3 regions of the Lysobacter sp. TAB13 genome follow, and region 2 is predicted to be linked to each of the others. Evidence: predicted binding sites of a transcription regulator. Region 2 holds the regulator's gene; each other region holds the start of a gene.

Region 1 (10,032 bases), on a different contig from region 2:
GATGTGCCGATGGAAGGCGGAATTTTCTTCGGTTTCCAGCACTACTGGCCGTTCTATGTCGCCAACAACAAGACCCTGGATTACGCGGCGTATGAAGACGATGCGCGCTGGCAGCGCATGTTCCGGCAGTGGTATGTGCAGGGTGGGGCGTATCGCGAGCGCGATAGGCTCGACGGAACCACCAACACCTTGTATCGGCGCTGGCTCGATCATCCGGATTACGACGCCTATTGGCAGAGCATCACCCCGTATCGCCAGGAATACGGTGCGATCGATATTCCGGTGTTGACCACCACCGGTTATTTCGACGGCGCGCAGATCGGCGCGCTGCATCATCTGCGCGAGCACTATCGCTATCGGCCGCAGGCCGAGCATTACCTGGTGATCGGCCCCTACGACCACTTCAGCGGCCAGCGCGGAACGGTGGTGGCCGGGAACACGGTGCGCGGTTACACGGTGGACCCGGTCGCGGGCATCGACATCGGTCAGTTGCGTTATCAGTGGTTCGACTACGTCTTCAAGGGCGCGTCCAAGCCGGCCTTGCTGCAGGATCGGATCAACTATCAGGTGATGGGCGGAAACGTGTGGAAACACGCGCCGTCGCTGGCGGCGATGGGGCCGCGGCGCACGCGCTTGTACTTCGGTGCGGCTCGCGAGGACGGCACTTGGCGTTTGCAGGACGCAGCGTCGAAGCGGCCGTCGGCGGTGCAGACGCTGGATCTGGCCGATCGCCGCGATGCCGACCGTATCGTCCCCGGCGGCGATATCGTCGATAAGGTGCTCGATACCGAAGGCAGCGTGGTTTTCGTCAGTGAGCCCTTCGCCGCCGCGGTCGAGTTCAGCGGGCTGTTTTCAGGGCATCTGGAGCTGGTCACGAACAAGCGCGATGTCGATCTGCACATCGGCTTGTATGAGTTGACCGCGCAGAACGAGTATTTCGAGCTGTCGCGTTATCAGTCGCGCCTGAGCTATCAAGGCCATCCGGAGCAGCGGCAGCTGTTGCAGCCGGGCAAGCGCCAGCGTTTCGATTTTATCGCAGGGCGCGCCACCAGCCGGGCATTCCAGCCCGGCAGCCGCTTGGTTGCCGTGGTCGGGCCGGGCAAGGGGCCGCAGGATCAGATCAATTACGGCAGCGGCAAGGATGTCAGCGACGAGACCATCGCCGATGCGGGGGAGCCGTTGCGGATCGAGTGGTTGGGGCGGAGTTATTTGGAGGTTCCGTTCGCGAGGTGATGCGCGGGCGGGCTGGATGTTTTTTTAAAAAAAGTGTGAGTGCTGCGATTTCTACGGAATTTTCGTAGTTGGGTTTATGTTCAGTTCCTTGGCGTGAACTCGATCGGCACGATCACCACCGCGGCGATCGCCTTGCCCTTGCGCATCGCTGGAGCGAAACGCCAGCGACGCACGGTGTTGATCGCCGAGCGATCGAGGATGCGGTTGCCGCTGCGCTTGCTGACGTCGACCTTCAGCGGTCGGCCGTCGGCCGAGACTTGCACGCGCAGCGTCACCAGTCCGCCTTCGCTGTGGCGCAGCGCTTCGACCGGATACGGCGGCTTGGGGCTGAAGCCCGGCAGCGGGCGCGGTTTGGCGCTGGCGGCGTCGGCCGCGCGGGCGCTGCGTGCATTCGCGGCGCGGGCCTGGGCGAGGCGGGCCTTCTCCGCGGCGGCTGCCGCGGCGGTCGCCTTCGCGGTTGCCGCGATCGTCGCGGTGGCGAGGCGATCGATTTGCGTCAAGCGCGCCGTGGTTTGTTCGATCAACTCCGGCGCGGCTTCCAACCCGGGACGATCCATGCCCGGCGTGCCTTCGATCGCCTGCATCGGCGCCGAGCTTTCGATCTGCCGGTAACCGTGCGAGATCACGATCAGCACGGCGATCACCAGCGCGATCGCGCTCAAGGCCAGCGCCAGCAGCCACGAATTGTTGGGCGCCTCGGCCGGGCGCGCGAACTTCGGCATCGCAACCGGCGGGAACGGTTGCGCCGGCGGGCTCGGCTCGACCGCGCTGACCGAAACAGGCACGGCATGGTTCGGGTCCATGTGCAACACGCTGACGCGGCCGGCGTTGAGCGCGGCGGCGACCTCGCTGCTGGCGCCCAACGCGCGCGCGACTTCTTCAAGGGCGACGCTGCGCTGGGTGCCGCGGCGTTCGCTGCTGGCCGCGGCGAAACGCCAGCGGTTGTATTCGGCCCAGATCAGCAGCAGCGCCACTACCACGCCCGCGGTCGCGGGCAAGGCCAGCATCAGGAACGGATCGACTTCGTGCTTGCGCAGGTACAACTCGGAGGCGACGTTGCGGATGCCCAGCAGCCACAGCACCAGGGTCAGCACCGGTGTCCACAGATACAGGTAGATCAGCCAGAACGCGCCGGTGACCATGCCCCACAGCGTGCGCGGCAGCGCCGGTTGCGAGCCGGGTTTCTGGATCAGGCGCGAATCGTGCTTGTGCGGCGCCGGGTTGGCTGCGTCTTTCCTGTCCGCTTTCGCCGGGCGGCCCGGATGCAGCACTGCATGCGCCGGCCGCGAAAACGTCGCCGCCGCGCGGCCGGTGCCCGGCCCCGTGCCGGGCGTGGTGTGCTCGTTGCTCATCGCAGTCCCCGATCCGGACTGACCCAGGTCGCACGCGTGCCGCGGCGTTTGAGCAGGGCCTTGGGCACCGCGGTGACCGTGGTCGCGAAGCTCAGCAGCCAGTACGCCATCGGGTACCAGATCATCCAGTAGTAGTTGCGGCCGACGCCGGTTTCATAACGGCGGTCGATGATGATGCTGGCGGCGAACTGCAGCAGGCAGATCAAGGCCAGGATCACGCCGTGCCACGACGGCAGCAAGGTGGTCACGCGCAGTTGCTCGGGCAGTTCGACGAACAGCCCCAGCGCCCACAGCGCGATGATGAACGCCATGATGTAGGCCCAGCCCACGCTCATCACGTATTCGGCCAGCACCACCCACATGCGCCGCTTGCGCCATGAGAACAGGTCGCGGGTATGGCGCAGCAACACTTCCACGCCGCCCTGGGCCCAGCGCAGGCGCTGCTTCCACAGGCCCTTCAGCGTTTCGGGCATGAGGATGAAGCACATCGCGTTGGGCTCGTAGCGGATGTCCCAGTGGTCCATCTGCAGGCGCCAGCTGATGTCGATGTCTTCGGTGACCATGCTGTCGGACCAGTAGCCGATCCGGTGCAGGGCGCTGCGGCGGAACGCGCAGATCACTCCGGACACGGTGAAGATGCGGCCGTAAACGCGCTGGGCGCGCTTGATCATGCCGATGATCGAAGAGAACTCGCCGACCTGCAGCCGTCCGAGCAGGGTCGAGCGATTGCGGATGCGCGGATTGCCGGTGACCGCGCCGACGCGCGCGCCTTCGCACAGATGCCAGACCATCCAGTGGGTGGCGTATTCGTCCAGCAGCGCATCGCCATCGATGCACACCAGATACTCCGATCGCGCCGCCAGCGCGCCCATGCGCATGGCGTTGGCCTTGCCCAGGTTGCGATCCAGATGCACCACGCGCAGGCGATTGTGCTGCGCGGCCAGACGGTTGAGCTTGGCGCCGGTGTCGTCGCGGCTGCCGTCGTTGATCGCGATCACCTCGAAGTCCGGATAACGCTGCGCCAGCGCCGCGCCGATGGTTTCGTGGACGTGGTCGCCTTCGTTGTGGCACGGAATTAGGATCGACACGAACGGCGCCTCGGTTATCGGCGGCGGATCGGTGCGCGGCCGCGCGTGGCGTTCGCGGCGGAAGTAGTAGTACAGCCCACCGGATATCCAGAAGAACGACATCACGATCGGATAGAAGAACGCGAACTGAAACAGCGCAGTGAGCAATGGGCTTACGGCAGGATTCATGGCGTTCTCGTGGCGGTCCGGTGGCGGGCTTGCGTCGTGGCCGCGCAAGCGGCCGTCGCTGGCTCAGCGTTCGATGTAGGGAAAGCCGCGCGCGGACATGATTTCGCGGGCGTCGGCGGTGGAAGGGCGGTCGTCGATGAAGTTGTCCGGATACCAGGCCAGGTGGCGCGCGCCCGCGGCTTGCAGCCGGTGCGCCATCGCCTTGAGTTGCGCGGCCGGGATCGGCCGATCCTGGTGACGCCAGTCCACGGTCTGCAGTTCGAAGATGGTGCGTGCCAGCCCGCGCGGCGACTGCTTGACCTTGGTCATCAGCACGTCCATCCAGCGCTGCGGATCGCGGCTGTTTTCCATCCACGGCATCGCCATCACCGCGGTGTAGTCGTAGGCCTGGTTGAACGCGGCCAGGTTCTGCGCGAACCAGGCCTCGCTTTCAGGATTGAGCACGGGGCTGGCGAACAGGTTGCGCACGGTGATCAGCTTCGGCCGCCACTTGCCGGCGGCGCGCGCCAGCTCCTGCGTGAACTCGATCAAGGCCTGAGTGCGCGCGGCCGGATCGGCCGGCGCCTGCCCGCGCAACTCGTCGTCGCGCAGCAGCGCGTCGTCGTGGAACAGCAGGCCTTCGGTGTAGCCGCTGACGGCGAGGTCTTCGTACAGGTCGGCGACGATCTTGCGCGTGCGCGGTTCGAACGGATTCAGGCGATGGGTCTCGGCCGGGTTGCTGGCCTTGATCTCCAACTGCGCGTTCAAGGCCTTGTCCGGCAGTTCGAAACCCAGCACCGGCAACCATGCGAACACCTTGACGTGGGCGCGGGTCTTGAGCTGCCAGGCGACGCGGTTGTACAGGTCCGCGCGCATCGGCAGATGGCGGTTGGGGAAGTACATCGCATCGGCCGAGCCGTTGCCGTCGGGATCGGCGAAGGCCTGCAGGAACACGTGGCTGGGCGCGATCTGCTTGACCCGCTCGATCAGCTTGTCGAGATTGCGCGCCTGCTGTTGCGGGTCGGCATCGTAGACGTAGTCCAGATCGACCTGCAGCGCGCGCACGCCGTCGAGTTCTTCGTCGTGGCGCAGTTCGTAGGCCAGATCGTTGACGGTCGGGTTGTCGAACATCAGCAGACGGGCCAGGCCGTGCAGGTCTCGGCCGATCGCCTGATGGCGGCCCTCCAGGTCGAAGGTCACGTTCATGCCGAGCTGATCGGCGATGGCGTTGGTCTGGCTGTTGTAGGCCGCGTACGGCCACACCACCGATTGCGGCGAGACGCCGAGCTCGCGCTTGATCGCGGCCGCGCTGGCGGACAGGTCCTTGCGCACCCGCGCCAGATACTCGGCTTCGCTCTCGTAGCGCTGGGCCTTGGCGTCCCACTCGCGGGTGATCGCCGCCGGCATGGTGTTGCCCTGCGGGTTGGAGGTCACGCCGCGATGCAGATTGTCGCTGTGCGAAGCGATTTCGATCAGGCCCGAGGCCTGCATCTCGCGCAGCTGATCCCAGGTGACGAAATCGTCGTGGGTGAACATGCGCGGGCCGTAATCGACCTGCTGCTCGCGCGGCAGATCCACCCAGCCGGTCACCACCGCCATCAGTGCGGGATAGCGATACGCGCGCAGCAGCGGGAACACATGGGTGTAGATGCTGCGCAGGCCGTCGTCGAAGGTCAGCAGCACGGCCTTGGGCGGCAGTTTCTTTTCGCCGCGCGAGGCCTTGATGACGTCGCTCAGCGCCACCGGCCGGTAACCGTGGCCGGACAGCCAGTCCAGATGCGCGGCGAAGTTCTGCGTGCTGACCGCGTAGGCATCGGGATCGCCCTTGCGCGCGACATCGTCGCGGATGTCGTGGTAGCTCAGCACCAGCAGCTGATCGGCCTTGGTTTGCTGCGCGATCGCGTCGGCGGCGCCGCGGTCGATCGCAGCGGCCGGTTCGGCCGCTGCGGCCGCGAGCGGCATCGCCAGCATCAGCGCGGCGGTGAACAACAGACGCTTGAAGGCGCCGCGCATCATCGCCGCCGGCGTCGCGAAATCTTGCATGCTCATTGTTCACCCCAGCGGAAAGTCAGATCGAAGCCGAGGTGTTCCTCGCGCACGCCGTCGTACATCGGTCGCGACCAGTTGACGCCGTAGTTCAAAGTGCGGCCGGTGGCGAAACGCCATTCGTGTTCGTAGCGCAATTGCGGAATCCAATAGCTGCCGTAGCCCTGCTGCCAGTACGAGCCGGCTTGCACGGTCAGGCGTTGGCGGAAGTGGCGCTCATAACGGCGCCAGGCGAGATGGTCGAAGCGCAGGCCCAGGTTCAGCGACGAATCGCGGCTGGGATTGAAATACGGCACTTCCGCATCACGGCGGCTGGCGCGGCTGGTCGCCACGTCGGCGAGGCCATCGATCAGCAAATGCGGCCGGGTAAACAGGCGTTGTTCGCCGTTGAGGCCGAAGGCGGTGCGGGTGTTGTCGTCGCTGTAGCGCAGCTGCTGCGCGGTCGCGCCCAGGCTGGTGCGTTCGCTGGGCGTGTAGCGCAGGCCCAGGCTCAGCGCATCGGCGTCGATGCCGCTGCGGCGCGCCTGCAGCGAAGCCTCCGGCGTACCGCGATACCACGACGCGGTGCCGTACCAGGCGTCGTCGAATCGCCAGCCGGCATCGGCGTAGTAACCGGTGCGATCGCCGCTGTCGAGCCAGCGATCGTTGGCCCGGTCCACGCCGAAACCCAGGCTCAGACGATCGTAGACGTACAGCGCGCCGACGCCGGTGCGGCGGTCGTGCACGCGCTGCTTGCCGAACGCGCCGTCGGGATAGTCGGCCCAGGCGTCGCGCGCATGCGCGGTCAGGCGCCAGCGGTCGTGGATCAGCGGGCTCTGGATTTCGACGCGGTGCTCGGCATCGCGGCTGCCCAGCGGCGATGCGGTCGCGCCGCCGCCGCGCGCATCGCTGCGGCCGAAGCTGCTGCCGACCAGCCATTGCCAGCCCATGCGGCTGTCCCAGGATTGCGCCATCTGCTTGACCTGCACGTCGCGCGCGCGATTGGCCAGCAGCTCGTCGTGAATCGGCCGGGCCAGATCCACGCGGTTGTGTTGCAGATGCGCGCCGACCTGGCCGACGCGCGCGCCTACGTTGGTCGGCTCCAGCGTGCTGGCGATGCGGAAGCGCTCCAGCGCGCGATCGGTCCAGCCGCGCTTTTGATAGGTCACGCCCAGATCGCTCTGCAGGCCGGCGTTGGTGGGGCCGATCGCGGCGAGGCTTTCGAGATGTTTCTGCGCGCCGACCGTGTCCTCGCCGTAGAGGCGGATCATGGTCAGGTGGCTGTCGGCGTCGTAGTGGCGCCAGTTCTCATGGCTTTCCTTGGCGCCGGCGACGCGCACGAACGCGGGCTCGGCGGCCTTGATCTTTTCCAGTTGCGCGTAGGCGTCGTCGAAACGCTCGGCTTCGGAATACGCATAGGCCAGTTGCAGCTGCGAATCCTGGTCTTCCGGCCATTCGCGGGCGACGCGTTCGAGCACCGTCGCGGCTTCTTCCGGATGCTTGTCGGCCAGTAGCGAGGCGCCGACCTTGGCCAGCGCGTACATCGGCAACTGCACGTTCTCGGCCTGCAGGGCGCGATAGCGCTCAACGACTTCGGCGTGACGCTCCAGATGGTTGAGCAACACCAGTTCGTCGAAACGCGTGCGCAGCTCGGCTTGCTGTTGCTGCGGCGTCTGCGCGGCGCGGTGCTGTTCGAGCATGCCGCGGGCTTCGCGCATCTCGGTCAGGCGCTCGGTTTCGCTCTCGGGGAACAGCGTGCCCCACAGCACGCGGCGGGCGAGGCGATCGGAATCCAGGCGCTGACGTTCGTCCGCGCTGAACAATTGCGGGCGCGCCTGATACAAGGTCCAGGCGCGGTCGGCGCCGCCCAGGTCGGCCAGGGTCAGCACCTGCAGGCGGTACAGGCGATCGTCGCCGGGCCGGGCGGCCTGGGCGCTTTCGATCCGCGCCAACGCGGCCAGCCATTGCCGGTCGGCGCGCAGGCGCTCGATCTCGGGCAGGGGGTCGGCAGCGGCGAGTTGACTCGGTGAGGCAATAACTGACGCAAATGGGCAGGTTGCGGTCGCGGTCGCCAGAGCGATGGACAGGGCAAGACGATGCTGTATCGGCATTGGAGACCGAGTTCCGAAGGGCGGGGAGTGTCGCAGAGCGTGACTTGGTGCAATTAAAAATGTGAAACAAGTCACATTGTTAGGGTATTGACGCAAGAGCTGTGCCAAAGGGCTGTGAACGTAGACAGGCTGTTTGCTCTTAAGTGTTTGTTATTTAAATTGTTTTTTACCGATGAATGGGTTCGAAGATGCTGCAACGCGGTTTGACAAGCTGAATTTAGATCGATTTAAATCAGTCTCTTACGGGGCCGCGACGTCACACATCGGCGCGCGGCGGCAGAACGGCATGCCGTTCGAGGGCACTGGGGAGCGGATATGTCGGCACTTAGAGAGAACCGCCGTGGCACCGTCCTGGGCAGGGCGGCGCTGACTTGGGCCCTGGCCTGCGCGATCGCCGGGCCCGCCGCCGCGGCCAAGCCGCGCCAGTTCTGGAGTTCGTTCGAAGCCGCCGATCCGGCGCCGGCGCCGCTGGCCGCCGACGCCATGCGCGTGAGCCTCGACGGCGGCCCGCCCGCGGCCGCGGCCCTGACCGCCAAGGCCGGGGCCGGCTTCACCGGCGTGCATTCGCTGCGCTTCGAAGGCGACGGCAGCGGCGTCGAACAACTGGCGCAGGTGTTCGAGGTCGATATCGCCATCGGCAAGGACAGCGAGCTGTCGTACCGGCTGTTTCCGTTGTCGCCGGCCAACGTCGCCGCGCCCGCGCCGGTGTCGCAGCTCGACAATCTGCGCAATGCCTCGACCTATGTCGCCATCGACCTGGTGTTCGACGACGGCAGCCGCCTGTCGCAGCTCAAGCCGCTGGATCGTTACGGCAATCCGCTGACCGCGCGCGGGCAGGGCGCGGCGCGGCTGTTGTATCCGGATCAGTGGAACGCGGTGGCCAGCCGCATCGGCGAGGTCGCCGCCGGACGTCGCGTGCGCCAGATCGTGCTGGTGCACGAAGGCGAACGCGGGCAGGCCTATCGCGGTTATCTGGACGATGTGCGGATCGAACCGGCGCCGTTGAAGAAAAACCCGGACAAGCTGGCGGCCGAGCATCCCAGCGATTACGTCGACACCCGCCGCGGCAGCAACTCCAACTCGCGCTACTCGCGCGGCAACACCTTTCCGGCGGTGGCGCTGCCGCACGGGTTCAATTTCTGGACGCCGACCACTAACGCCGGCTCGGACTGGATGTACCAGTACCAGGAGCGCAACGGCGAGGACAATCGCCCGCGCATCGAAGCCCTCGCGCTGTCGCACGAGCCCAGCCCGTGGATGGGCGACCGGCAAACTCTGCACATCCTGCCGGCGCTGGGCGAGGGCGCGCCGCAGTTCGATCGCGCCAAGCGCGGCCTGAGCTTCGGCCACGATCAGGAAACCGCGCGCGCCGACTATTACCGCGTGCGTTTCGACAACGGCCTGATGGCCGAGATGACGCCGACCGATCACGCCGCGATGCTGCGCTTCACCTATCCCGACGGGCGCGCGCAGTTGCTGTTCGATCAGCGCGATGAGCACGGCGATATCGTGCTCGATCGCGACGGCCGCGGCCTGAGTGGCTGGACCGAGAGCAAAAGCAAGCTGTCCGCCGGCGCCGGCCGCCTGTATTTCTATGCGCGCTTCGACCGGCCGATCAAGGACGGCGCGCGCCTGGACCGCGCCAAGGATCGCAACCGCGTCTCGGCCTGGTACGGCTTCGATCTGTCCGCCGATCCGGCGCGGCAGGTCAGCATGCGCATCGCTACCTCGCTGATCGGCGTGGAGCAGGCGCAGCGCAACCTGCAGCTGGAAATCGCCGACAGCGACAGTTTCGACAGCGTGCGCGAACGCGCGCGCGCGGCCTGGGACGCGCAGTTGAGCATCGTCCAGGTCGAGGGCGCGGCCGAGCACGAACGCGCGACCCTGTACTCCAATCTGTATCGCCTGTTCCTGTATCCCAACAGCGGCTCCGAGAACACCGGCACCGCCGAGCGTCCGCTGTACCAGTACGCCAGCCCGTTCTCGCCGGCCGCGGGCGCCAGCAGCGCGACGCGCACGGGCGCCGTGATCATGGACGGGCAGGTCTACGTCAACAACGGCTTCTGGGACACTTAC
Region 2 (10,032 bases):
GCAGATGATTGAGCAACTCGTGGCCGCGGCGCGGCGACACCCACAGCGGCGTATCGGTTTCTTCCGCGGCGATGCGCAGGTCTTCCGGGCAGGGCTGGTCCTTGCTGATCACCAGGGCCAGTGGCCGGAACTGGATGATCTTTTCGATGGTTTCCCAGCGCAGCCGCGAGTCCAGGCCATCGAGCCAGGTCAGCTCCTCGGTGCCGAGGATCTGCACCTTGTTCGGATAGATCGCGTTGAGGTAGCCGGCCAGCGAGGGCCGGCGGGCGACGGTATTGACCGCCTCGACCAGCCGCCCGTCGCCGCGTTGGCCGGCCAGCCAGCGCAGCGCGAGCCGCTCGCGCTGCTGTTCGAACAGTTCGCCTGCACGGATGCTTTTGCTCATGCGGGGAAGTTTACGAGTAAAGCGATGACGGCGCCTGCGGGGGACGGGATGGGGGGCGTGAAGAGGGGGCAACACCGGTGGCTCGAACGTAACCGCAGCCCTTCGAAACATTGCCCCCTTTGAAAAAGGGGGCGAGCGCCCGGCGCCGGTGCGTTTCAGGTCAACGATCGGAGCGCGGGGGATTTGCTTTTGCTTTTGGGCAGGGCAAAAGCAAAAGCAAATCCCCCCTGGCCCCCCTTTTTCAAAGGGGGGAATCGGTAGGTGGGTTTCAGTAGTTGCCCCCTTCCAAAAAAGAAGGATCGGTAGGCGGGTTTGAATAGTTGCCCCCTTTGAAAAAGGGGGCAAGCGCCCGGCGCCGGTGCGTTTCAGGTCAACGATCGGAGCGCGGGGGATTTGCTTTTGCTTTTGGGCAGGGCAAAAGCAAAAGCGAATCCCCCCTGGCCCCCCTTTTTCAAAGGGGGGAATCCGGTAGGTGGGTTTCGGTAGGGCGGGGCGTTACGCGGTTACAGCCGGCCGTCGACTCACGCCGCGCTGCGCCGACAATGATCGAGCAAGCGATAACTCAACTCCGCCACATTCGGCGCCGAGCGCAATCGCTCGCGAAAACCCGCGTCGGCAAAGCGTTCGGCGAGTTCGGCAAGCAGTTGCAAATGCTGTTGGACGTGATGCTCAGGCACAGCCATCGCCAGCACCAGATCCACCGGCTGGCCGTCGGAAGCGCCGAAATCCACCGGCTGCGCCAATCGCAGGAATACGCCGCGGCTGCTTTCGAACAAGGGCGAGCGGCCATGCGGAATCGCGACCCCGTAGCCGATCGCGGTGCTGGCGAGTTTTTCGCGTTCCTGCAGGCCGGCGCTGAGCGCGGCGGTGACCAGCGGGCTGCCTTCGGACAGCATGCGCGCGGCGGTTTCGAGCACCGCGTTGCGATCGCCGGGTTCTACCAGGATCGCAACGCGCTCCGCGCTCAACAGTTCGTAAAGCGGCATGACGGCGTTGTAGGTGGCTTGCGGTACGTGGCTGGCGCGGAGTTTACGCTATGGGCTCAGGTGAGTTCGCCGTTGCGGGCGAGGCTCTCGCCGCGGTGATGGTCCACTTGCTTGCTCTTGTGCTTCATCAGCAAACGGTCGAGTTTGTCCGCGAGCAGGTCGATGGCGGCGTACATGTCGATCGCGGCGGCATCGCAGTGCAGGGTGCGGCCGGCGATGAGGATGGTGGCTTCGGCTCGATGGTCGGGCTTGTCGAGACTGAGCTGGGTTCGCACGTCGAAGGGATGGTCGTAGTGTCGTTGCAGACGGGCCAGCTTGGTTTCAACGTAGTCGCGCAGGGCTGCGGTGACTTCGAGCTGCTGGCCGTGGGTTTCGATACGCATCGGGGACCTCCTTCACGTCGCGGGTGAATGCAGAAACGTGTTCCGCCCGGTCTTGCCGGACCGAAACGGAACCGGGTGACGCCCTGGCCGGAGCCAGGAAGTCCAGCATCTCACGCTGAGTTTGAGGCGCAAGGGCCCGACTTGGTCCTTTGGTAGTAGCCGCGCCGGAAGGCCTTGATCCGGCAGAGGTTTTTGCACGATGTAAAAGTTTTGCAATGTGATTCGCGACAAAAGGCATAAGCCACGGGGTTGGCGGAAGCAGGGCACGCTGAGCGTGGAAATGTCCGCGCGAGCGCCGGCTGCGCGGGTGAGGAAAGGGGAGCGATGGCGCGCGCCGGCTCGATGGGGCGTGGGCCCTCATCCGCCCCTTCGGGGCGCCTTCTCCCGCAAGTGGGGGAAGGGAGGCGGGACGCCCGCGCGGGGGAGCGAAGAGTGCTGCGACCTTCCAGCTCCGAGCGCATGGCGCTCGGGCGTTCGGCGCCGCGCGAGCCAGTGGCTCGCAAACGCGGCGCCTCACTCTCAAGCCATGCGCACGCGATCCTGAGACGACGGGATGCTCATCGCCTCGCGATACTTGGCCACGGTGCGGCGCGCGACCGGCACGCCGGTGGCCTTCAAGGTCTCGGCCAGACGTGCGTCGGACAGAGGCTTGCGCGGGTTTTCCGCTTCGATCAGGCGCCGGATCATGGCCTGGATCGCGGTGCTGGACGCTTCGCCGCCCGAGCCGGTGTCGATGCCCGAGGCGAAGAACGCCCGCAGCGGCACGGTGCCGCGCGGGGTGCGCGCGTACTTGCGCGCGATCGCGCGCGAGACGGTGGATTCGTGCAGGCCGACTTCGTTCGCGACTTCGCGCAAGGTCAGCGGGCGCAAGGCGCTGTCGCCGAATTCCAGGAACGCGGCCTGCTGCTTGAGCAGGCAGCGCGCGACCTTCAGCAAGGTGTCGCCGCGCGCTTCCAGGCTCTTGAGCAACCAGCGCGCTTCCTGCAGATGGCCGCGCAGATAGCTGGCGTCGGAGGCGCTGGCGTGGCGGATCATGCCTTCGTAGCCGCGATGGATGGAAATGCGCGGCCGCATCGTTTCCGACAAGGCCACGCGCCACAGGCCGCGCTGGCGCCAGATCACGACATCGGGGGTGACGTAGGTGTCGGTGGAGATCGCGCCCATCTGCGCGCCCGGGCGCGGATCGAGCGAGCGCAGCAACTGCACCGCGACTTCGACCTCGGCGACCTCCAGCTTGAGTTCGGAAGCCAGCCCGGCCACGCCCACGCGCGGCAGCCGTTCCAGCGGGCCGGCGCAGATCTGCAGCGCCAGCGCCTTGCCCGGCGTGTCCTCGGGCAGGGTGCTCAATTGCAGGCTCAGGCATTCGCCGAGCGAGCGCGCGCCGGTGCCGACCGGGTCGAAACGCTGGACTTGATGCAGCACCGTCAGCACTTCGTCTTCGCCGACGCTGAGTTCCGGGGCGAGCGAATCGGCGATGGCCTGCAGCGGTTCGCGCAGGTATCCGTCGTCGTCGATGGCTTCGATCAGGGCCACGCCGATGCTGCGGTCGCGCAACGACAGTGGGCTGAGGTGCAGCTGCCACAGCAGGTGATCGAGCAGGGTTTCGGCGTCGGCGACTTGTTCGGCCGCGGGCGAGTCTTCGTCGTTGTCGGACGGGCCGACCCGCTCGTACCAGGTCTCGCCGTCGTCCATCGTCCATTCCGGCTCGGGCGTGGGCGCGTCGCTGCCGGGGCCGGGGCCTTCGCCGTGGTCGGCGTCTTCGCTGGCCGAGGCCGAGGTCGGCGGCGGACGGATTTCGTCGTCGCTGCCCGGCGCCGACGGTTCGGTCCAGTCCAGCAGCGGGTTGCTCTCTACCGCGCTCGCCAGTTCAGCTTCCAGTTCCACAGCCGACAGCTGCAGCAGGCGGATTGCCTGCCGCAATTGCGGCGTCATTACGAGCTGTTGTCCGAGAGAGGCTTGGAGGCGGGGCTTCATGTTCGATGGCTGACGCGACCTGAAAGGCAACGACCTGGAATGTCAGTCGGCCGAGTCGTGCATCGCGGGCGTCTTTCACGCCCGGCAACCGGAAGGTTACAGACGGAAGGTTTCGCCCAGGTAGACGCGACGGACATCGGGATTGGCCAGCAGCGCGTCCGGAGCCCCCTGCGCGAGCACGCCGCCGTCGTTCAGGATATACGCCCGATCGCAAATGCCCAAGGTTTCACGAACGTTATGGTCCGTGATGAGGACGCCGATCCCGCGATTCTTGAGATGGCGCACGATTCGCTGGATTTCGCCGACCGAAATGGGGTCGACACCGGCGAAAGGCTCGTCCAGCAGCATCAGGCGCGGGCGGGCGGCCAGGGCGCGCGCGATTTCCACGCGGCGGCGCTCGCCGCCGGACAGGCTGGCGCCGAGCTGGTCGGCGACGTGGGTCACCTGCAATTCGTCCATCAGGCTGGCCAGTTCGCGCTCGATGCCGCGGCGGTCGAGGTCGTCGCGCAGTTCCAGCACCAGGCGCAGGTTGTCGGCCACGCTGAGCTTGCGGAACACGGACGGTTCCTGCGGCAGATAGCCGACGCCGTACTTGGCGCGCGCGTACATCGGCTCGGCGGTGATGTCCTTGCCGTCGAGCACGATGGTGCCGGCGTCGGCCGGGACCAGGCCGACGATCATGTAGAAGCAGGTGGTCTTGCCGGCGCCGTTGGGGCCGAGCAGGCCGACCACTTCGCCCGCGTCCAGGGTCAGGCCGAAGTCGCGCACGACCTCGCGCTGGCGGTAGGCCTTGCGCAGGCCTTGGGCGACCAGCATCAGCCGCCTCCCTTGGCGGGCGTGGCCTTGGCCGCCGGCTTGGCCGGGGCGGTTTTGGCCGGCGCGGGCTTGGCCGCGGCCGGTGCGGGCGCGGAGGCGTCCTTGTTCTTGGGCTGCAGGCGCATGTTGACGCGACCGCCGACGCCGCCGCTGTCCACCTGGCCGCTCTTCATGTTGTAGACGATGCGTTCGCTGGTGATGGTGTCGCCGGCGTTGTCCACGAAGGCGTTGCCGGTGAGGATCACCGTGTCCTTGGGCATGTCGTAATCGACTTTGTTCGCGCGGCCGTTGAACGGTTTGCCGTCGTCGAGCTCCTGCTTCAAGGTGACCTGCGAGCCGGTCAGCACCACGTAGCTGATGTCGCCGTTGCTGCGCTTGATGTCGGCCTTGGCGGCGTTGATCACCAAGGTGCCCTGGACGATCTTGACGTTGCCGGTGAGCACGCACGGGCCGGTGTCGCTGGCGACCGAGCAGTTGCTCTGGTCGGCGCCGACGTCCATCGGCTGGTTGCGGTCGGAGGTGCGCGCCTGGGCGCCTAGCGCCGTCAGCAGCAACAATGCGGCCAGGCACAGGGCCGGCGGATTAGCGGGCTTTCGCTTCATAGCGCGCCTTGACGTTGGATTTGAGGATCACGTTCTTGGTCTCGAGGTCGGCCTCAAGGCCCAGACCGCTCAGTATAGTGCCCGGCTGGACCATGTTGACCGCGACGGCCGAGGTGGCCTTGTTCGCATCGGGGAACACGTTCAGTTCTTCGGTGGCGATCTTGATCGGCTTGCCTTCGGCGTTGGTGCTGTCGGCCTTGACCTGTCCGCGCAGCCGCACTTCATCGGCCTCGGCGCTGACCCAGCCGCGCTGCGAGCGCACTTCCCAGGCGCCGCCCTGGCTGCCGGGCTTGGGCGGGATCAGGAACAAGGGCGTGGTGATGTCCATGGTCTTGATGTTGGGATCGCGGGTCAGCGTGGGCGCGCGCAGGGTGAACGATTCCTTGCCGGTCTTGTCGAGCACGACCACTTCGAAATCGTTGAGCACGTAGTCGGGCTGCACGTTGGCCTTGCCGGCCAGCGGCTTGTCGCGCTGCGACCACAGCGCCCAGCCGCTGAGCGCGGCGGCGGTGAGCAGGATCAGGGTGAACCATCCGCGCCAGCTCATCCCAGCGCTCCGTTCAAGATGTCGTCGGCATGGCCTTGCGCGCCCAGCAGCAGATCGCACAGCTCGCGCGCCGCGCCTTCGCCGCCGCGCGCATGGGTGCGCCAGTGCACGCGCTCGCGCACCCACGCATGCGCGTTGGCCGGCGCGACCGCCAGGCCGACGTGCGGCAGGATGCGCAGATCGGCGAGGTCGTCGCCCATGAACGCCACTTGCTCCAGGGTCAGGCCCAGGCCTTCGGCGATCAGCTTGACGCAGACCAGCTTGTCTTTGACATCGCCGTGCGAGGTCGCGCCCAGCTCGGCGGCGCGATGCGCGGCGATGGCGCCGCCGCGCGCGGTGACGAAATGCACGGCGATCCCGGCCTTGCGCAACAGCGACAGGCCCTGGCCGTCCTGGACGTGGAAGCTTTTGTATTCGCGCCCGTTGCTGTCGAAGGTCAGCCGGCCATCGGTGAGCGTGCCGTCTACGTCGAAGCAGGCCAGCCGGATGCGGGCGGCGCGTTCGCGGATGTCGGCGGGGTAGTCGTTGAGGTGGCTGTAGGGCACGGGATTGGGGATTTGGGATTCGGGATTGGTGCAAGCGGAAGCGGGGTGGAATCGTCGAGTCCGCCTTTGCGAATCACGAATCCCAAATCCCCAATCCCGGCCGTTAAACCACTCGGGCCCGCAACAAGTCGTGAATGTTGAGCGCGCCGACCACGCGTCGTTCAGTATCCACGACCAGCAGGCCGCTGATCTTGTGAGTTTCCATGAGCTGCGCGGCTTCCACCGCCAGCGCGTCGGCGCCGATGGTCTTCGGCGAGCGCGTCATCACTTCCTTGATCCGGGTCGAACGCAGATCCACGCCGGCGTCGTCGAGGGTGCGGCGCAAGTCGCCGTCGGTGTACAGACCGATCAGGCGCTGATCGTCGTCGACCACCGCGGTCATGCCCAGGCGCTTGTGGCTCATCTCCACCAGCGCTTCGCTGACGGTGGCCTGCGCGGACACGCGCGGCACTTCTTCGCCGGCGTGCATGATGTCGGTGATGTGCAGCAGCAGCCGGCGGCCGAGCGCGCCGGCCGGATGCGAGCGGGCGAAGTCGTCGGCGGTGAAGCCGCGCGCTTCCAGCAGCGCGACCGCGAGCGCATCGCCCATCGCCAGCGAGGCGGTGGTGCTGGAGGTCGGCGCCAGCGCCAGCGGGCAGGCCTCGGCCGGGACGCTGACGTCCAGGTGCACGTCCGATTCGCGCGCCAGGGTGGATTGCGGGCGCCCGGTCATGGCGATCACCGCGTTGCCCTGGCGCTTGAGCACCGGCAGCAGCATCAGCACTTCGTCGCTTTCGCCCGAATAGGACAGGGCCAGGACCACGTCGGCGTCGGTGATCATGCCCAGGTCGCCGTGCCCGGCCTCGCCCGGATGGACATAGAACGAGGGCGTGCCGGTGGAGGCCAGGGTCGCCGCGATCTTGCGCGCGATATGCCCGGACTTGCCCATTCCGGTGCAAACCACGCGGCCATGGGCACCCAGGATCAGCTTGCAGGCCGCGGTGAAGTCGCCGTCGATGCGCTCGGCCACCGCGGCCAGGGCCTGGGCCTCGATCTCGAACACGCGCCGGCCGCTCTCGGCCAGCCCGGTTTCGGCGCGGCCGACGAGCAAGGCATTGGGGTCGCTGGCGGGGACGGGTCGGGTCATGGGGAGGCCGGTCATAGAAGTGCCGTGTCGAAGGTCGCCATTTCGGACCGAAGGGCTTTCCGCTAGGCTAATCCGCCAATTCTAAGCGGTTCGTCCGCCCAGCGCCGTTCCGGCCGGCACATCCGCGCCGTACGGCCATCCGCATTCAGCCGGCCTCGGGCCCGCGCAGCCAGGCTGCGCCGACCCGGTCGCCGCTTTTTCCCTTCGGCCCGCCCCCCGGGCCGTACCGTCCAGAGGCTTTGAGTTGAACGCCGAAACCATCCGCACCCTGATCGAACAAGGCCTGCCCGGCGCGCAAGCGCAGGTGCGAGGCGACGACGGCGTCCATTTCGAGGCCACCGTCGTGGCCGAGGCGTTCCGCGGCAAGCTGCCGCTGGCCCGCCACCGCCTGGTCTATGCGACCTTGGGCGAGCGCATGGGCGGCGAGATCCACGCCCTGGCGCTGAAGACGATGACGCCGGAAGAGGCCCAATTCGGCAAGTCGTAAGCGCCGGGGGCGGGGGCCGACTTCACCGTCGCCTCACCCACGCGCCGCGGCTGGCTTCTACCATTGCCGCTCACGGCATTCCGCTCCTCCCATCTCATTCCCGGCTCCCCAATGCAAAAAATCGTGGTCGAAGGCGGCCAGCCGCTCAACGGCGAAGTCAAGATTTCCGGCGCCAAGAACGCTGTCCTGCCGATCCTGTGCGCGACCTTGCTGGCCGACGCGCCGGTGACGATCCGCAACGTGCCGCGCCTGCACGACGTGCTGACCACCGCCAAGTTGCTGGGCGAGCTCGGCGCGGGCGTGAGCACCGAAGGGGCGACGATCACGGTCGATCCGACCACGGTCAACAGTCACGTCGCGCCTTACGAGCTGGTCAAGACCATGCGCGCCTCGGTGCTGGTGCTGGGGCCGCTGCTGGCCAAGTACGGCCAGGCCGAGGTCTCGCTGCCGGGCGGTTGCGCGATCGGTTCGCGTCCGGTGGATCAGCACATCAAGGGCTTGCAAGCGCTGGGCGCTGAGATCACGGTCGAGAACGGCTACATCAAGGCGCAGCGCAACGGCCGCCTGAAGGGCGCGCGTTTCGTCTTCGACGTGGTGACGGTGACCGGCACCGAGAACGTGCTGATGGCCGCGGTTCTGGCCGAAGGCACCAGCGTGCTGGAAAACGCGGCGATGGAGCCGGAAGTCGTCGATCTGGCCGACTGCCTCAACGCCCTGGGCGCCAACATCGAGCATGCCGGCAGCGGCCGGATCGTGGTCCACGGCGTGGAGAAACTGCACGGCGGCAGCCACGACGTGCTGCCCGACCGCATCGAAACCGGCACCTTCCTGGTCGCCGCGGCGATGACCGGCGGCCGCGTGACGGTCACCGGCAGCCGCGCCGACACCCTGGATTCGGTGCTCGACAAGCTGCGCGACGCGGGCGCGAAGATCGAGGTCGATGGCGACCGCATCACCCTGGACATGGGCGGCCGCCGCGCGCGCGCGGTGGATCTGGTGACCGCGCCGTACCCGGCGTTTCCGACCGACATGCAGGCGCAGTTCATGGCGCTCAACTGCATCGCCGAAGGCGCGGGCGTGATCAACGAGACCATCTTCGAAAACCGCTTCATGCACGTCAACGAACTGCTGCGCCTGGGCGCGGACATCCGCGTGGACGGCCACACCGCGGTGGTGCGCGGCGTCGCCAAGCTCAGCGGCGCGCCGGTGATGGCGACGGATCTGCGCGCTTCGGCGTCGTTGATCCTGGCCGGACTGGTGGCGCAGGGCGAGACCACGATCGATCGCATTTATCACCTCGACCGCGGCTACGAGAACATCGAAGAGAAGTTGTCGAAGCTTGGGGCGAAGATTCGCAGGGTTGGGTGATTCCTACGAAACTATTCCCTCTCCCGCTTGCGGGAGAGGGAGACAAGCGAAGCGTTCCAGTTGTTGTCGCTGCAACCTTTGGACGCCGCAAAGAAAAAGCCCCGCATCCGCGGGGCTTTTTCGTCTGGCCGATACTGCGATCCAACCAGATTGTTACGCCACCACCCGCCTCAACGCACCGCCTGCACCCGCAGATCGATCGCATCGTTGCCGTTCTCGCGCTGCAGAATTCGCGCCGGCACCGGCATGCCCGGTACCACCCAGGCGATGGTTTCCTTGTCGCCGTTCTTGCTCGACACCTTGGTCGCCTGCTGCGACTTGCCGTCGATGGTGATCGCTTCCTTGCCCACCACGGTGTAGGTCAGCTGCTTGGTTCGGCCGTCTTCGACCATGCGGTAGCTCATCGGCTTGCCGGCGTTGGCGTCGCGCACCAGCGCCAGGTTGATCAGCAGCGCGTCCAGGTCGCCGGACTGCAGCTTGATCGGGCCGGCGCGGTCGGGCTTGACGTCGCCGGTCCAGGTCGCCACGCCGCGCGACCAGTCGTAGCTGGCGTTCTTGGTCTTCTTCTTGGTCAGCACCTTGCTCGAATCGCTGCCGCTGAGCGGACGCAATTGGCCGGCGTTCTCGTCGAAGGTGGTGCTCTGCTGCAGTTCCGCCAGCGGGCTGGAGATCGACAGGTTGTACTTCCAGCGGTTGCCGTCGGCCTGGGACAGGCTCATGCGGCCGGCGCCCTGGATGCCCATGTAGCTGGCCTGATAGTCGGCGCTGAACGGCTTGACCGCCGCAGCCGGGGCGCTGACCGCGGCCAGGGCG
Region 3 (10,032 bases), on a different contig from region 2:
GACCTTGGCCTCGCTCAGCGCGGCGGCGGTGTGCTCGCGCCACGCGCCCAGCTCGCGCTCGGCCGGGGCGTACTCGCGCAGCTGCGGCGCCTGCGCGAGCGAGGCGCGCGCGGTCGCGGCCGAGGGCCAGGCCGGCAGCAGTTCCTGACCGTCTTCGTCGAACAAGGTCAGCACGAACTCGCCCGACATCGCGATCCAGAAACGCCCGGTGCGCGCCACCGATTCCAGGAACGCGGCGTAGCGCTCCGGGCTGGACAGCTGGACGTACTCCAGCAGCTGCTGTTCGGCGAGGCGGTCTTGTTCGTTCATCGGCGGGGTTCCGGCAAGGGATCGGCTGCGGATCAGCTGCCCGAGGGCATCAACAGCAGCAAGGCCGCGCCGAAGGCGAGGCGGTAGATCGCGAACGCGGTGAAGCGATGGCTCTGGATATAACGCAACAGCCACTTCACCGCGATGAAGGCGGTCACGGCCGAGGCGATGAAGGCCACCGCGAGCGCGCTCCAGTCCTCGCCGGCCGCGGCCGGGGTACCGGCCACGTGCATCAGCTCATAGCCGGTGGCCGCGAACATGGTCGGGATGCCGACCAGGAAGGCGAACTCGGTCGCCGCCGCGCGGCTGGTGGTGCCGGCCAGCAGGGCGATGAAGATCGTCGCCGCCGAACGCGAGGTGCCCGGAAACACGCCGGCCACGACCTGGGCCACGCCGACCAGCGCGGCCACGGTCCAGGTGATCTGGCTGCGTTCGCCCAGCGCGGCCGCGCGCTTGGCGGCGAAATGCTCGGCCGCGATCATCCACACGCCGCCCAGCACCAGCGCCCAGGCGATCGGGGTGACGTGATCGGGCAGCTCGAAGCCGGCCTTCTTGACCAAGATGCCAAGCACCGCGGTGATGCCGAAGGCCAGGCCGAGCTTGAGCAGGTAGTCGAGGTTGTCGCGGCGGGTGAAGCCGGTCGCCAGCCCCCACAGCCGCTTCCAGTAGATGACCACGACCGCCAGGATCGCGCCGGCCTGAATCGAAATATTGAACAGGTCCGAGCGATGGCCGAGCCAGTGCTGCGCGATCAGCAGATGCCCGGTGCTGGAAATCGGCAGGAATTCGGTGATGCCTTCGATGATGCCGAGGAGGAGGGCGGCGAGCAGATCGGTCATTGGGGGGCGGGGAATGAAGGGAATGAGGGGGAGGGGGATGGGTGGCGCGGAGCGGTCGGCAGGATAGCCGATTTGGTCTGGCACCAAAAAGGTGCGAAGCCTAACTTTAACGCCTTGTTATGGTGCTATCCAAAAAGACTGGCCGCCGGATACCTTTATAAATCAGTTGCTTGATATGAATCTTGCGTTGGCACACCTCTTGCTTGATACAACCCGTCTACCGCGTTCCAACCATTCCCCTCCCCCTTATTCCCTTCATTCCCGGATCCAACCCAATGTCTCTCGAACACGTCGAAAAGCTCGTCAAGGATCACAAGGTCGAATTCATCGATCTGCGTTTCACCGACATGCGTGGCGTCCAGCACCACGTGACCTTCCCCAAGTCGATCGTCGAGCCGGCGCTGTTCGAAGACGGCAAGATGTTCGACGGCTCCTCGATCAGCGGCTGGAAGGGCATCAACGAGTCGGACATGATCCTGCTGCCCGACGCTTCGACCGCGGTCCTGGATCCGTTCACCGCCGATCCGACCCTGATCCTGACCTGCGACATCCTCGACCCGGCCACCATGCAGGCCTATTCGCGCGATCCGCGCGGCGTGGCCAAGCGCGCCGAGGCCTACCTGAAGTCCAGCGGCATCGCCGATCAGGCTTTCTTCGGCCCGGAACCGGAATTCTTCATCTTCGATTCGGTGCGTTACGCCAATGAGATGGGCCACACCTTCTTCCATATCGATTCGGAAGAAGCGGCGTGGAACTCGGGCAAGGAATACGAAGGCGGCAACAGCGGCTACCGTCCGGGCGTGAAGGGCGGCTATTTCCCGGTCGCGCCGCTCGATTCGCTGCACGACATCCGCTCGGAGATGTGCAAGACGCTGGAAGCGGTCGGCATCGAAGTCGAAGTGCACCACCACGAAGTCGCCAACGCCGGCCAGTGCGAGATCGGCACCAAGTTCAACTCGCTGGTCGCCAAGGCCGACGAGCTGTTGACGATGAAGTACATCATCAAGAACGTCGCCCACCGCAACGGCAAGACCGCGACCTTCATGCCCAAGCCGATCGTCGGCGACAACGGCAGCGGCATGCACGTGCACCAGTCGCTGGCCAAGGGCGGCGTCAACCTGTTCTCCGGCGACGGCTACGGCGGCCTGTCGCAGATGGCGCTGTGGTACATCGGCGGCGTGTTCAAGCACGCGCGCGCCATCAACGCGTTCACCAACTCCGGCACCAACAGCTACAAGCGCCTGGTCCCGGGCTTCGAAGCGCCGGTGATGCTGGCCTATTCGGCGCGCAACCGTTCGGCGAGCTGCCGCATTCCGTACGTGGCCAACCCGAAGGCGCGCCGCATCGAAATGCGCTTCCCCGATCCGATCCAGTCCGGCTACCTGACCTTCGCCGCGCTGATGATGGCCGGCCTTGACGGCATCAAGAACCAGATCGACCCGGGCGCGCCGAGCGACAAGGATCTGTACGACCTGCCGCCGGAAGAAGAGAAGGGCATCCCGACCGTGTGCCATTCGCTCGACCAGGCGCTGGAAGCGTTGGACAAGGACCGCGAGTTCCTCAAGGCCGGCGGCGTGTTCACCGACGACTTCATCGACGGCTACATCGCGCTGAAGATGCAGGAAGTCACGAAGTTCCGCGCGGCGACTCACCCGCTCGAATACCAGATGTACTACGCCGTCTAAGCGGCCACGGCGTGCGCATCAGGTCCGCAACGGCAATGTTCTCGCCGTCGCGGACCGATACGCCGCCGATACGCCGAGTAATGACACGCTCCGTCGTGAACCAGGAGAGCAACGCCCGATGCACATCCGTACCGGCGAACTCGACCATCCCGAAGTGATCGCGCTGTTGCGCGAACACCTGCGGGGCATGGCCGAACTCTCGCCGCCGGAAAGCATCCACGCGCTCGACCTGGACGGGCTCAAGCATCCGGACATCACGTTCTGGAGCGCCTGGGGCGAAGGCGATGATCTGCTCGGTTGCGGCGCGCTCAAGCGGCTCGACGATGGGCACGGGGAAATCAAATCGATGCGCACCGCCAGCGCGCATCGACGTCGCGGCATCGCCGCGGCGATGCTCGAACACATCCTCGGCGAGGCCGGCCGGCGCAAGTATCGGCGGCTGAGCCTGGAAACCGGCTCGATGGATGGATTCGAGCCGGCGCGCAGCCTGTACGCGCGTTACGGCTTCGACTACTGCGGGCCCTTCGCCGGATATCGCGACGATCCCAACAGCGTGTTCATGAGCAAAGCGTTGTAACCCACACACGGCCCGAGGCGAATGCCCCGGGCCGTTTTCGTTTTCCACCCACAACCCATGAGGACACGCACGACGGGCCAGGCCCGCCGCGGGGCGGCTTGTTTCCGAAAAACCGCGAGAGCGCCAACGAAGCGCTCCGCGATCACCGCGCACATCGCAATGACCGGGGAGGGGCCACCGCTTATGAGGAGCCTGCGTCATGTCGTCTCATCTCAAGACTGAAAACCACAACGCCGCTCACGCGACGCACGCCCATGCCGTCGCCAAGGCGACGCTCGCACTCGCGCTCGGTTGCGCCGCGCTCGCGGCTACGCAAGCGCGCGCCGGAACCACGGGCTCGATCAGTCTGACCTCGGACTACCTGTTTCGCGGGGTCTCGCAGACCAATCAGGAGCCGGCTCTGCAGGGCGGTATCGAATACGCGCACGACAGCGGTTTCTACGTCGGCGCCTGGGGCAGCAACATCAGCTGGCTGTCGGACACGGTGGTCGTCGGCGACGACATCTCCAGCAGCCTGGAGCTCGACGGTTATCTGGGCTATCGCGGCAAGGCCGGGGAGATCTTCTCGTACGACGTCGGCGTGTTGACCTACTACTACCCGGGCGACTACCCGTCCGGCTTCAACAGCCCGAACACCACCGAGATCTATCTGGGCGGCACGCTCGCGCCCAGCGAAACGGTGTCGATCGGCCTGAAGTATTCCTACGCCGTCACCGACCTGTTCGGCTACGCCGATTCCGACGGCAGCGGCTATATCGACGCCAACCTCAACTGGACCTTCCAGCCGGGCTGGACGCTCAACCTGCACGGCGGCAAGCAGTGGATCGAGAACAACGAGGCCTTCGAATACACCGACTGGAAGCTCGGGGTGACGAAAACCTTCGAAAGCGGCTTCTCCGTGGCCGCGGCCTATAGCGACACCGATGCGCAGAAGGCGCTCTACACCAACGCCCACAACAACTTCCTGGCCGACAGCGCCTTCACCTTGACCGTTAGCAAGGCGTTCTGACGCCGCGCGCATTGATCGAAACCACCGGAGCCGCGAGATGAAACTGATCACCGCCATCATCCGCCCGTTCAAGCTCGACGAGGTGCGCGAAGCGCTGACCGAAGTCGGCGTGTCGGGCATCACCGTCACCGAAGTCAAAGGCTTCGGGCGCCAGAAGGGCCATACCGAGTTGTACCGAGGGGCCGAGTACGTCGTCGATTTCCTGCCCAAGCTGAAGATCGAATGCGCCGTGCCCGAGAGCCTGCTCGACGCCGCGCTGGAAGCGATCCAGAACGCCGCGCGCACCGGCAAGGTCGGCGACGGAAAGATCCTGGTCCTGCCGGTTGAAAGCGCGGTGCGCATCCGCACCGGCGAGCTCGACGACGATGCCCTCTGACCCCTGCCTGCGAGAGACGAACATGAAGTACGACACGATGCTCGAACCCCGCTCGCGCGAGCGGATGCTGCGAACCCTGGCCTGGAGCGCATTGCCGGCGGCGGCGCTGCTCGCTTTCGTGCCGGCGCATGCGCAGGAAGCGGCCGCGGCCGCGATCGCTGCGAAACCCATCGTCGATAAAGGCGATGTCGCCTGGATGCTGACCTCGACCCTGCTGGTGCTGTTGATGACCGTACCCGGCCTGGCGCTGTTCTACGGCGGGCTGGTGCGCTCCAAGAACGTGCTGTCGGTGCTGATGCAGGTGCTGGCGGTGTTCTCGCTGCTGGTCCTGCTGTGGGTGGTCTACGGTTACTCGCTGGCCTTCAACGGCGGCAACGCGTTCATCGGCAACCTCGACAAGCTGTTCCTCAAGGGCGTCAACAAGGAATCGCTGGCGGCGACCTTCAGCGCCGGCGTGTCGCTGCCGGAGTACGTGTTCATCGCCTTCCAGTCGACCTTCGCCGGCATCACCGGCGCGTTGATCGTCGGCGCCTTCGCCGAGCGCATCAAGTTCTCGGCGGTGCTGCTGTTCTCGGTGCTGTGGTTCACCTTCGCCTATCTGCCGATCGCGCACATGGTCTGGTACGGGCCGGACGGCTTCTTGTTCGCCAAGGGCGCGATCGACTTCGCCGGCGGCACGGTGGTGCACATCAACGCCGGTGTCGCCGGTCTGGTCGGCGCCTACTTCGTCGGCAAGCGCGTGGGTTACGGGCGCGAGGCAATCAAGCCGCACAACGTCACCTTCACCATGATCGGCGCGTCGCTGCTGTGGGTGGGCTGGTTCGGCTTCAACGCCGGCTCCAACCTGGAAGCGACCGCGGGCGCGGCGTTGGCATTCCTCAACACGCTGCTGGCGACCGCGGCCGCGGCGCTGGCCTGGAGCCTGGTGGAGAAGGTGATCAAGGGCAAGCCGTCGATGCTCGGCGGCGCCTCCGGCGTGGTCGCCGGACTGGTCGCGATCACCCCGGCCTGCGGCACGGTCGGTCCGTTCGGCGCGATCGCCATCGGCGCGATCGCCGGCGCGGTCTGCGTGTGGGGCGTGCACGGGCTCAAGCGCCTGCTGCGCGCGGACGATGCGCTCGACGTGTTCGGCGTGCACGGCCTGGGCGGCATCATCGGCGCGTTGCTGACCGCGGTGTTCAGCGCGCCGTCGCTGGGCGGCTTCGGTTTCGGCGCGGGCAACGACAGCATCGCTTCGCAGCTGAGCGTGCAGGCGCTCGGCGTCGGCATCACCATCGTGTGGTCGGGCGTGGTGTCGGTGGTCGCGTTCGCGATCGTCAAGCTGGTGATCGGCCTGCGCGTGCCGGAAGAAGCCGAACGCGAAGGCCTGGACATCACCACGCACGGCGAGTCGGCGTACGAGAGCTGATCGGCGAACCCCTCTCCCGTGCGCGGGGGAGGGGTTGAGGCGGGCGCGCGCGATGCGCTTTGCGGGCAAGATCGAATGGATTCCGGCGCAAGCCCGAGTCCATTTTTTTTCTTGCGGCCCACCGATCCGGCCACCGCACAACTCTGAGTTGGGTAATCGATTTCCGCACGATTCAAGCGCTATCGCCGCTTCACAATGCGCGTCGCAGTTTGCTTTTCGCCGCTTGCGCGCTCGCGCGCCGGTTCATGCAACCGGCGCAGTCGCCGATGCGCAATCCATGATCCGCATCAACGAACGCGGTGTGACGAATAGTCTTTTACGCATTGTCGAATAAATATTTCCGCCTAGTCTGCCTAACGCGGACATAGCGCTGTCCGCCGACACGTCCGGACGCGCTCGCGTAAGGCAACGTCATTCCAAACAGGCTCGATCGCGAGAGGGGACCAGGACGGTTCCGCCGCATTCTGCGGCTCAACGAAACCTCACGGGAGTTTCGCAATGGCTCAGCAATCCAAGTATTTCCGCCTGCACCTGCTGGCGGCCGCCACCGTTTCCGTCATCGCCACCGCGCCGGCCTTCGCCGCCGACCGCGTCAATCTGACCAGCCTGGATCCTCAGCAGCCGGTCGCCGGTTTCATCGTCGCGTACAAGTCCGGCACGCCCAAGGGCCTGGATCTGCAGCGCCAGCTCAGCACCGCGGTCGGCACGCTGGGGCAGAAGGGATTGACGATCAAGCACGTGCGCGCGGTATCGACCGGCGGCGAGCTGATCGAAGTCAACCGTCCGCTCGACGTGGTCGAAGCGACCACGCTGATGCAGCAGATCGCGGCCAATCCCGATGTCGAATACATCGAACCCAACTCGATGTTCTACCCGGCGCTGACCCCGAACGATCCCAGCTATCCCTCGCAGTTCGGCCTGGGCGGCACCTGGGGCATCCGCGCCAATACCGCGTGGGACAACACCTATCAGGGCCAGGGCAAGATCATCGCGGTGATCGACACCGGCATCACCAGCCATCCCGACCTCGCGCAGAATCTGACCTCGCCCACCGGTTACGACTTCATCAGCAACGCCACCGCCGCGCGCGACGGCAACGGCCGCGACGCCAATCCGGCCGACCAGGGCGACTGGACCACCGCCGGCCAGTGCGGCGCCGGTTTCCCCGCGACCAATTCGAGCTGGCACGGCACTCACGTGACCGGCATCGCCGCGGCGGTGACCAACAACGCGGTCGGCGTGGCCGGCACCGCGTTCAAGGCCAAGGTGCTCAGCGCGCGCGTGCTCGGCGCCTGCGGCGGCACGCTGGTGGATATCGCCGATGCGATCACCTGGGCGTCGGGCGGTACCGTCAGCGGCGTGCCCGCGGTCGGCGTCAACAAGGCCACGGTGATCAACATGAGCCTGGGCGGCGGCGGCGCGTGCAGCTCGACCTTCCAGACCGCGATCAACGGCGCGGTGTCGCGCGGCGTGACCGTGGTGGTGGCGGCCGGCAACAACAACGCCAACGCTGCGGGCTTCCAGCCGGCCAGCTGCGCCAACGTGATCACGGTCGGCGCGACCACCTCGGCCGGCGTGCGCGCCAGCTTCTCCAACTGGGGGCCGCTGGTGGATGTGGCCGCGCCGGGTCAAAGCATTCTGTCGACGCTCAACTCGGGCACCACCGTGCCGGGCGCGGCGAGCTATGCGAGCTACAGCGGCACGTCGATGTCTTCGCCGTTCGTGGCCGGCGTGGTCGCGCTGATGCAATCCAAGCCGGGTGTCGACCGCACGCCGGCGCAGGCCGAGGCGATCATCAAGGCGGTGGCGAACATCACCCCGTTCCCGGTGGTGCAGAGCCCGGCGATCGGCTCGGGCATCGTCAACGCGGACAAGGCCACCGACGCCACGCCGTGATCGCGGCGAGAACCGGCCGGCGGCAACGGCCGGGCCGCGCTTGAAGCGAACGATCGCACTGGCGATCTTGAACCCCGGCTTCGGCCGGGGTTCTTCGTTGTGCCGCCGCGCCCTCTCCGGCGCCGAGCGCATCGGCGGTGATGCATTGCGCAATCCGGCGCCCGACCGGAAATTCTCTTGCCTGCGCTCGCACATGCGCGCCGGCGCGACTTTGGTCTAAACCTGCCGTCTTCATCGAAGCGGCGAATGCGCGCAAGGCACGCATGAACGGGCCGTGCGCGTGATTCGCATCACGCAACCGCCCGACCACGCTGCCTTCTGCGCGGCAACGACAGTTGTCGCGCGCAACCATGCTGCGCTGCCGCATGCTGTCCGTTTTGTTGACAGCGCTGTCATAGCCGCGCTACAAGCTGTCCCGCACCACCGGCCGGCTCCCACGGAGCGTGAGCGCCGGATTCGCCGCGACACCCACAACATGATCGGCCGCGAAGCCGGCCCCGGGGAGGGGATGTTCTGATGACCGTGCGTAACCGCTGTTCGAGGTTGAGCCTTGCCGTCTTCGCCGCACTGATCGCCAGCAACGCCGCCGCCCAGGACGCCGCGCCCGCCGACGCGCCCGCGCGCGAGTCGGCCGCCGGCAAGGACGCGACCGATCTGGATTCGGTGATCGTCACCGTCGAACGCCGCGCGCAGAGTCTGCAGAAATTCGCCGGCACCGCGCAGGCCCTGTCGCAGGACGATCTGCGCGGGCTGGGCATCAACAACGAACTGCGCCAGATCCAGGTCGCCGTGCCGGGCCTGAGCATCGCCAACCAGGAAGGCGCGACCGAAGTCTTCATACGCGGCGTGGGTTCGTCGAACAACACCGAACTCGGCGACCCGGGCGCCGCGCCGCACGTCAACGGCGCCTACATCCCGCGTCCGCGCGGCCTGGGCGCGATGTTCTACGACCTGGAACGCGTGGAGATCAACAAGGGCCCGCAAGGCACCCTGCGCGGCCGCAACGCGTTGGCCGGCACGCTCAACATCATCACCAAGAAGCCCGAACTGGGCGGCGACTTCAGCGGCTATGTGCAGGGCGAGGTCGGCAACCGCGACCAGAAGGGTTACGAGACCGCGGTGAATTTTCCGCTGGGCGAATACGCCGCGTTGCGCTTCGCCGGCTATCACGTCGAGAAGGAAGCCGGCTTCAAGAACGCCGGCCTGTGGCAGCACATCCAACCGGCCGGCATCCAGGACGACAGCGCCGGACGCCTGTCGTTCCTGTACGAGCCCGACGACAAGCTGTCGGTGTTCGCCATGCTCGACGTCGGCCGCGAGCTGGGCACCGGCTATCCGGGCGCGGGCGTGTTCGAAGCGGCCAGGGCCGGCTTCAAGCCCGACGACATCGACATGCGCTCGGTGGTGTATCGCGGCGTACAGGGCAAGGTCGATAACAAGCTGTGGGGTTTCCAGGGCACGGTGCGCTACGACTTCGGCGGCGTGAACCTGGAATACAACGGCAGCTATCGCGACGTCGATTATTTCCAGATCAACTCCGCCGCCGAAGGCAACACCTGGCCGGGCCGCGATCTGCGCGAGCGTCCGCCGGGTCAGCCGGGGACCTGGGGCGGCATCGACTACGACAACTTCGGCACCAACTATCTGCAGGCGCGTTCGCAATCGCAGACCCACGAGCTGCGCCTGTCGTCCGACGACGATGCGCGCTTTCGCTGGACCACCGGCGGCTTCTACTTCCACGAGAAGCAGCAGGTCGGCTTCATGGCGCTGGCCGACAAGGGCGCGTTCTACTCGGGCACCGAATTCACCATGCCCGATGTCGACGGCAAATCGTGGGCGGTGTTCGGCGACGGCACCTTCGACGTCAACGATCGCCTGCGCGTGAAGGGCGGCCTGCGCTACACCGACGAGCGCAAGTCGCGCGACGGCATCG

Evidence for each region. The regulator sigma-54, encoded in region 2, starts transcription at its own class of promoters, with help from an activator protein. The targets are predictions, from matches to a motif close to TGGCACGNGCNTTGC.
Region 1: pgaA (poly-beta-1,6 N-acetyl-D-glucosamine export porin PgaA) is a predicted target of sigma-54. The motif match lies at 8,049-8,063, and genes of this name have one in related genera.
Region 3: glnA (type I glutamate--ammonia ligase) is a predicted target of sigma-54. The motif match lies at 1,337-1,351, and genes of this name have one in related genera.

What each region holds. Positions count from the first base shown of each region.
Region 1 covers NZ_JBFRDR010000014.1:2,091-12,122, reverse strand. Annotated here, with positions in the region: gene AB4Y92_RS16820 (CocE/NonD family hydrolase) at 1-1,233, shown strand, start outside; gene pgaD (poly-beta-1,6-N-acetyl-D-glucosamine biosynthesis protein PgaD) at 1,314-2,585, opposite strand; gene pgaC (poly-beta-1,6-N-acetyl-D-glucosamine synthase) at 2,582-3,841, opposite strand; gene pgaB (poly-beta-1,6-N-acetyl-D-glucosamine N-deacetylase PgaB) at 3,905-5,833, opposite strand; gene pgaA (poly-beta-1,6 N-acetyl-D-glucosamine export porin PgaA) at 5,866-7,956, opposite strand; gene AB4Y92_RS16795 (GH92 family glycosyl hydrolase) at 8,272-10,032, shown strand, end outside.
Region 2 covers NZ_JBFRDR010000008.1:88,901-98,932, forward strand. Annotated here, with positions in the region: gene hprK (HPr(Ser) kinase/phosphatase) at 1-385, opposite strand, end outside; gene AB4Y92_RS11710 (PTS sugar transporter subunit IIA) at 907-1,371, opposite strand; gene hpf (ribosome hibernation-promoting factor, HPF/YfiA family) at 1,428-1,754, opposite strand; gene AB4Y92_RS11720 (RNA polymerase factor sigma-54) at 2,274-3,728, opposite strand; gene lptB (LPS export ABC transporter ATP-binding protein) at 3,825-4,544, opposite strand; gene lptA (lipopolysaccharide transport periplasmic protein LptA) at 4,544-5,146, opposite strand; gene lptC (LPS export ABC transporter periplasmic protein LptC) at 5,127-5,693, opposite strand; gene AB4Y92_RS11740 (KdsC family phosphatase) at 5,690-6,238, opposite strand; gene AB4Y92_RS11745 (KpsF/GutQ family sugar-phosphate isomerase) at 6,342-7,364, opposite strand; gene AB4Y92_RS11750 (BolA family protein) at 7,609-7,851, shown strand; gene murA (UDP-N-acetylglucosamine 1-carboxyvinyltransferase) at 7,963-9,219, shown strand; gene AB4Y92_RS11760 (DUF3108 domain-containing protein) at 9,390-10,032, opposite strand, start outside.
Region 3 covers NZ_JBFRDR010000002.1:127,184-137,215, forward strand. Annotated here, with positions in the region: gene AB4Y92_RS03330 (DUF2750 domain-containing protein) at 1-309, opposite strand, end outside; gene AB4Y92_RS03335 (undecaprenyl-diphosphate phosphatase) at 342-1,148, opposite strand; gene glnA (type I glutamate--ammonia ligase) at 1,424-2,833, shown strand; gene AB4Y92_RS03345 (GNAT family N-acetyltransferase) at 2,952-3,410, shown strand; gene AB4Y92_RS03350 (TorF family putative porin) at 3,610-4,419, shown strand; gene AB4Y92_RS03355 (P-II family nitrogen regulator) at 4,457-4,795, shown strand; gene AB4Y92_RS03360 (ammonium transporter) at 4,860-6,203, shown strand; gene AB4Y92_RS03365 (S8 family peptidase) at 6,702-8,099, shown strand; gene AB4Y92_RS03370 (TonB-dependent receptor) at 8,643-10,032, shown strand, end outside.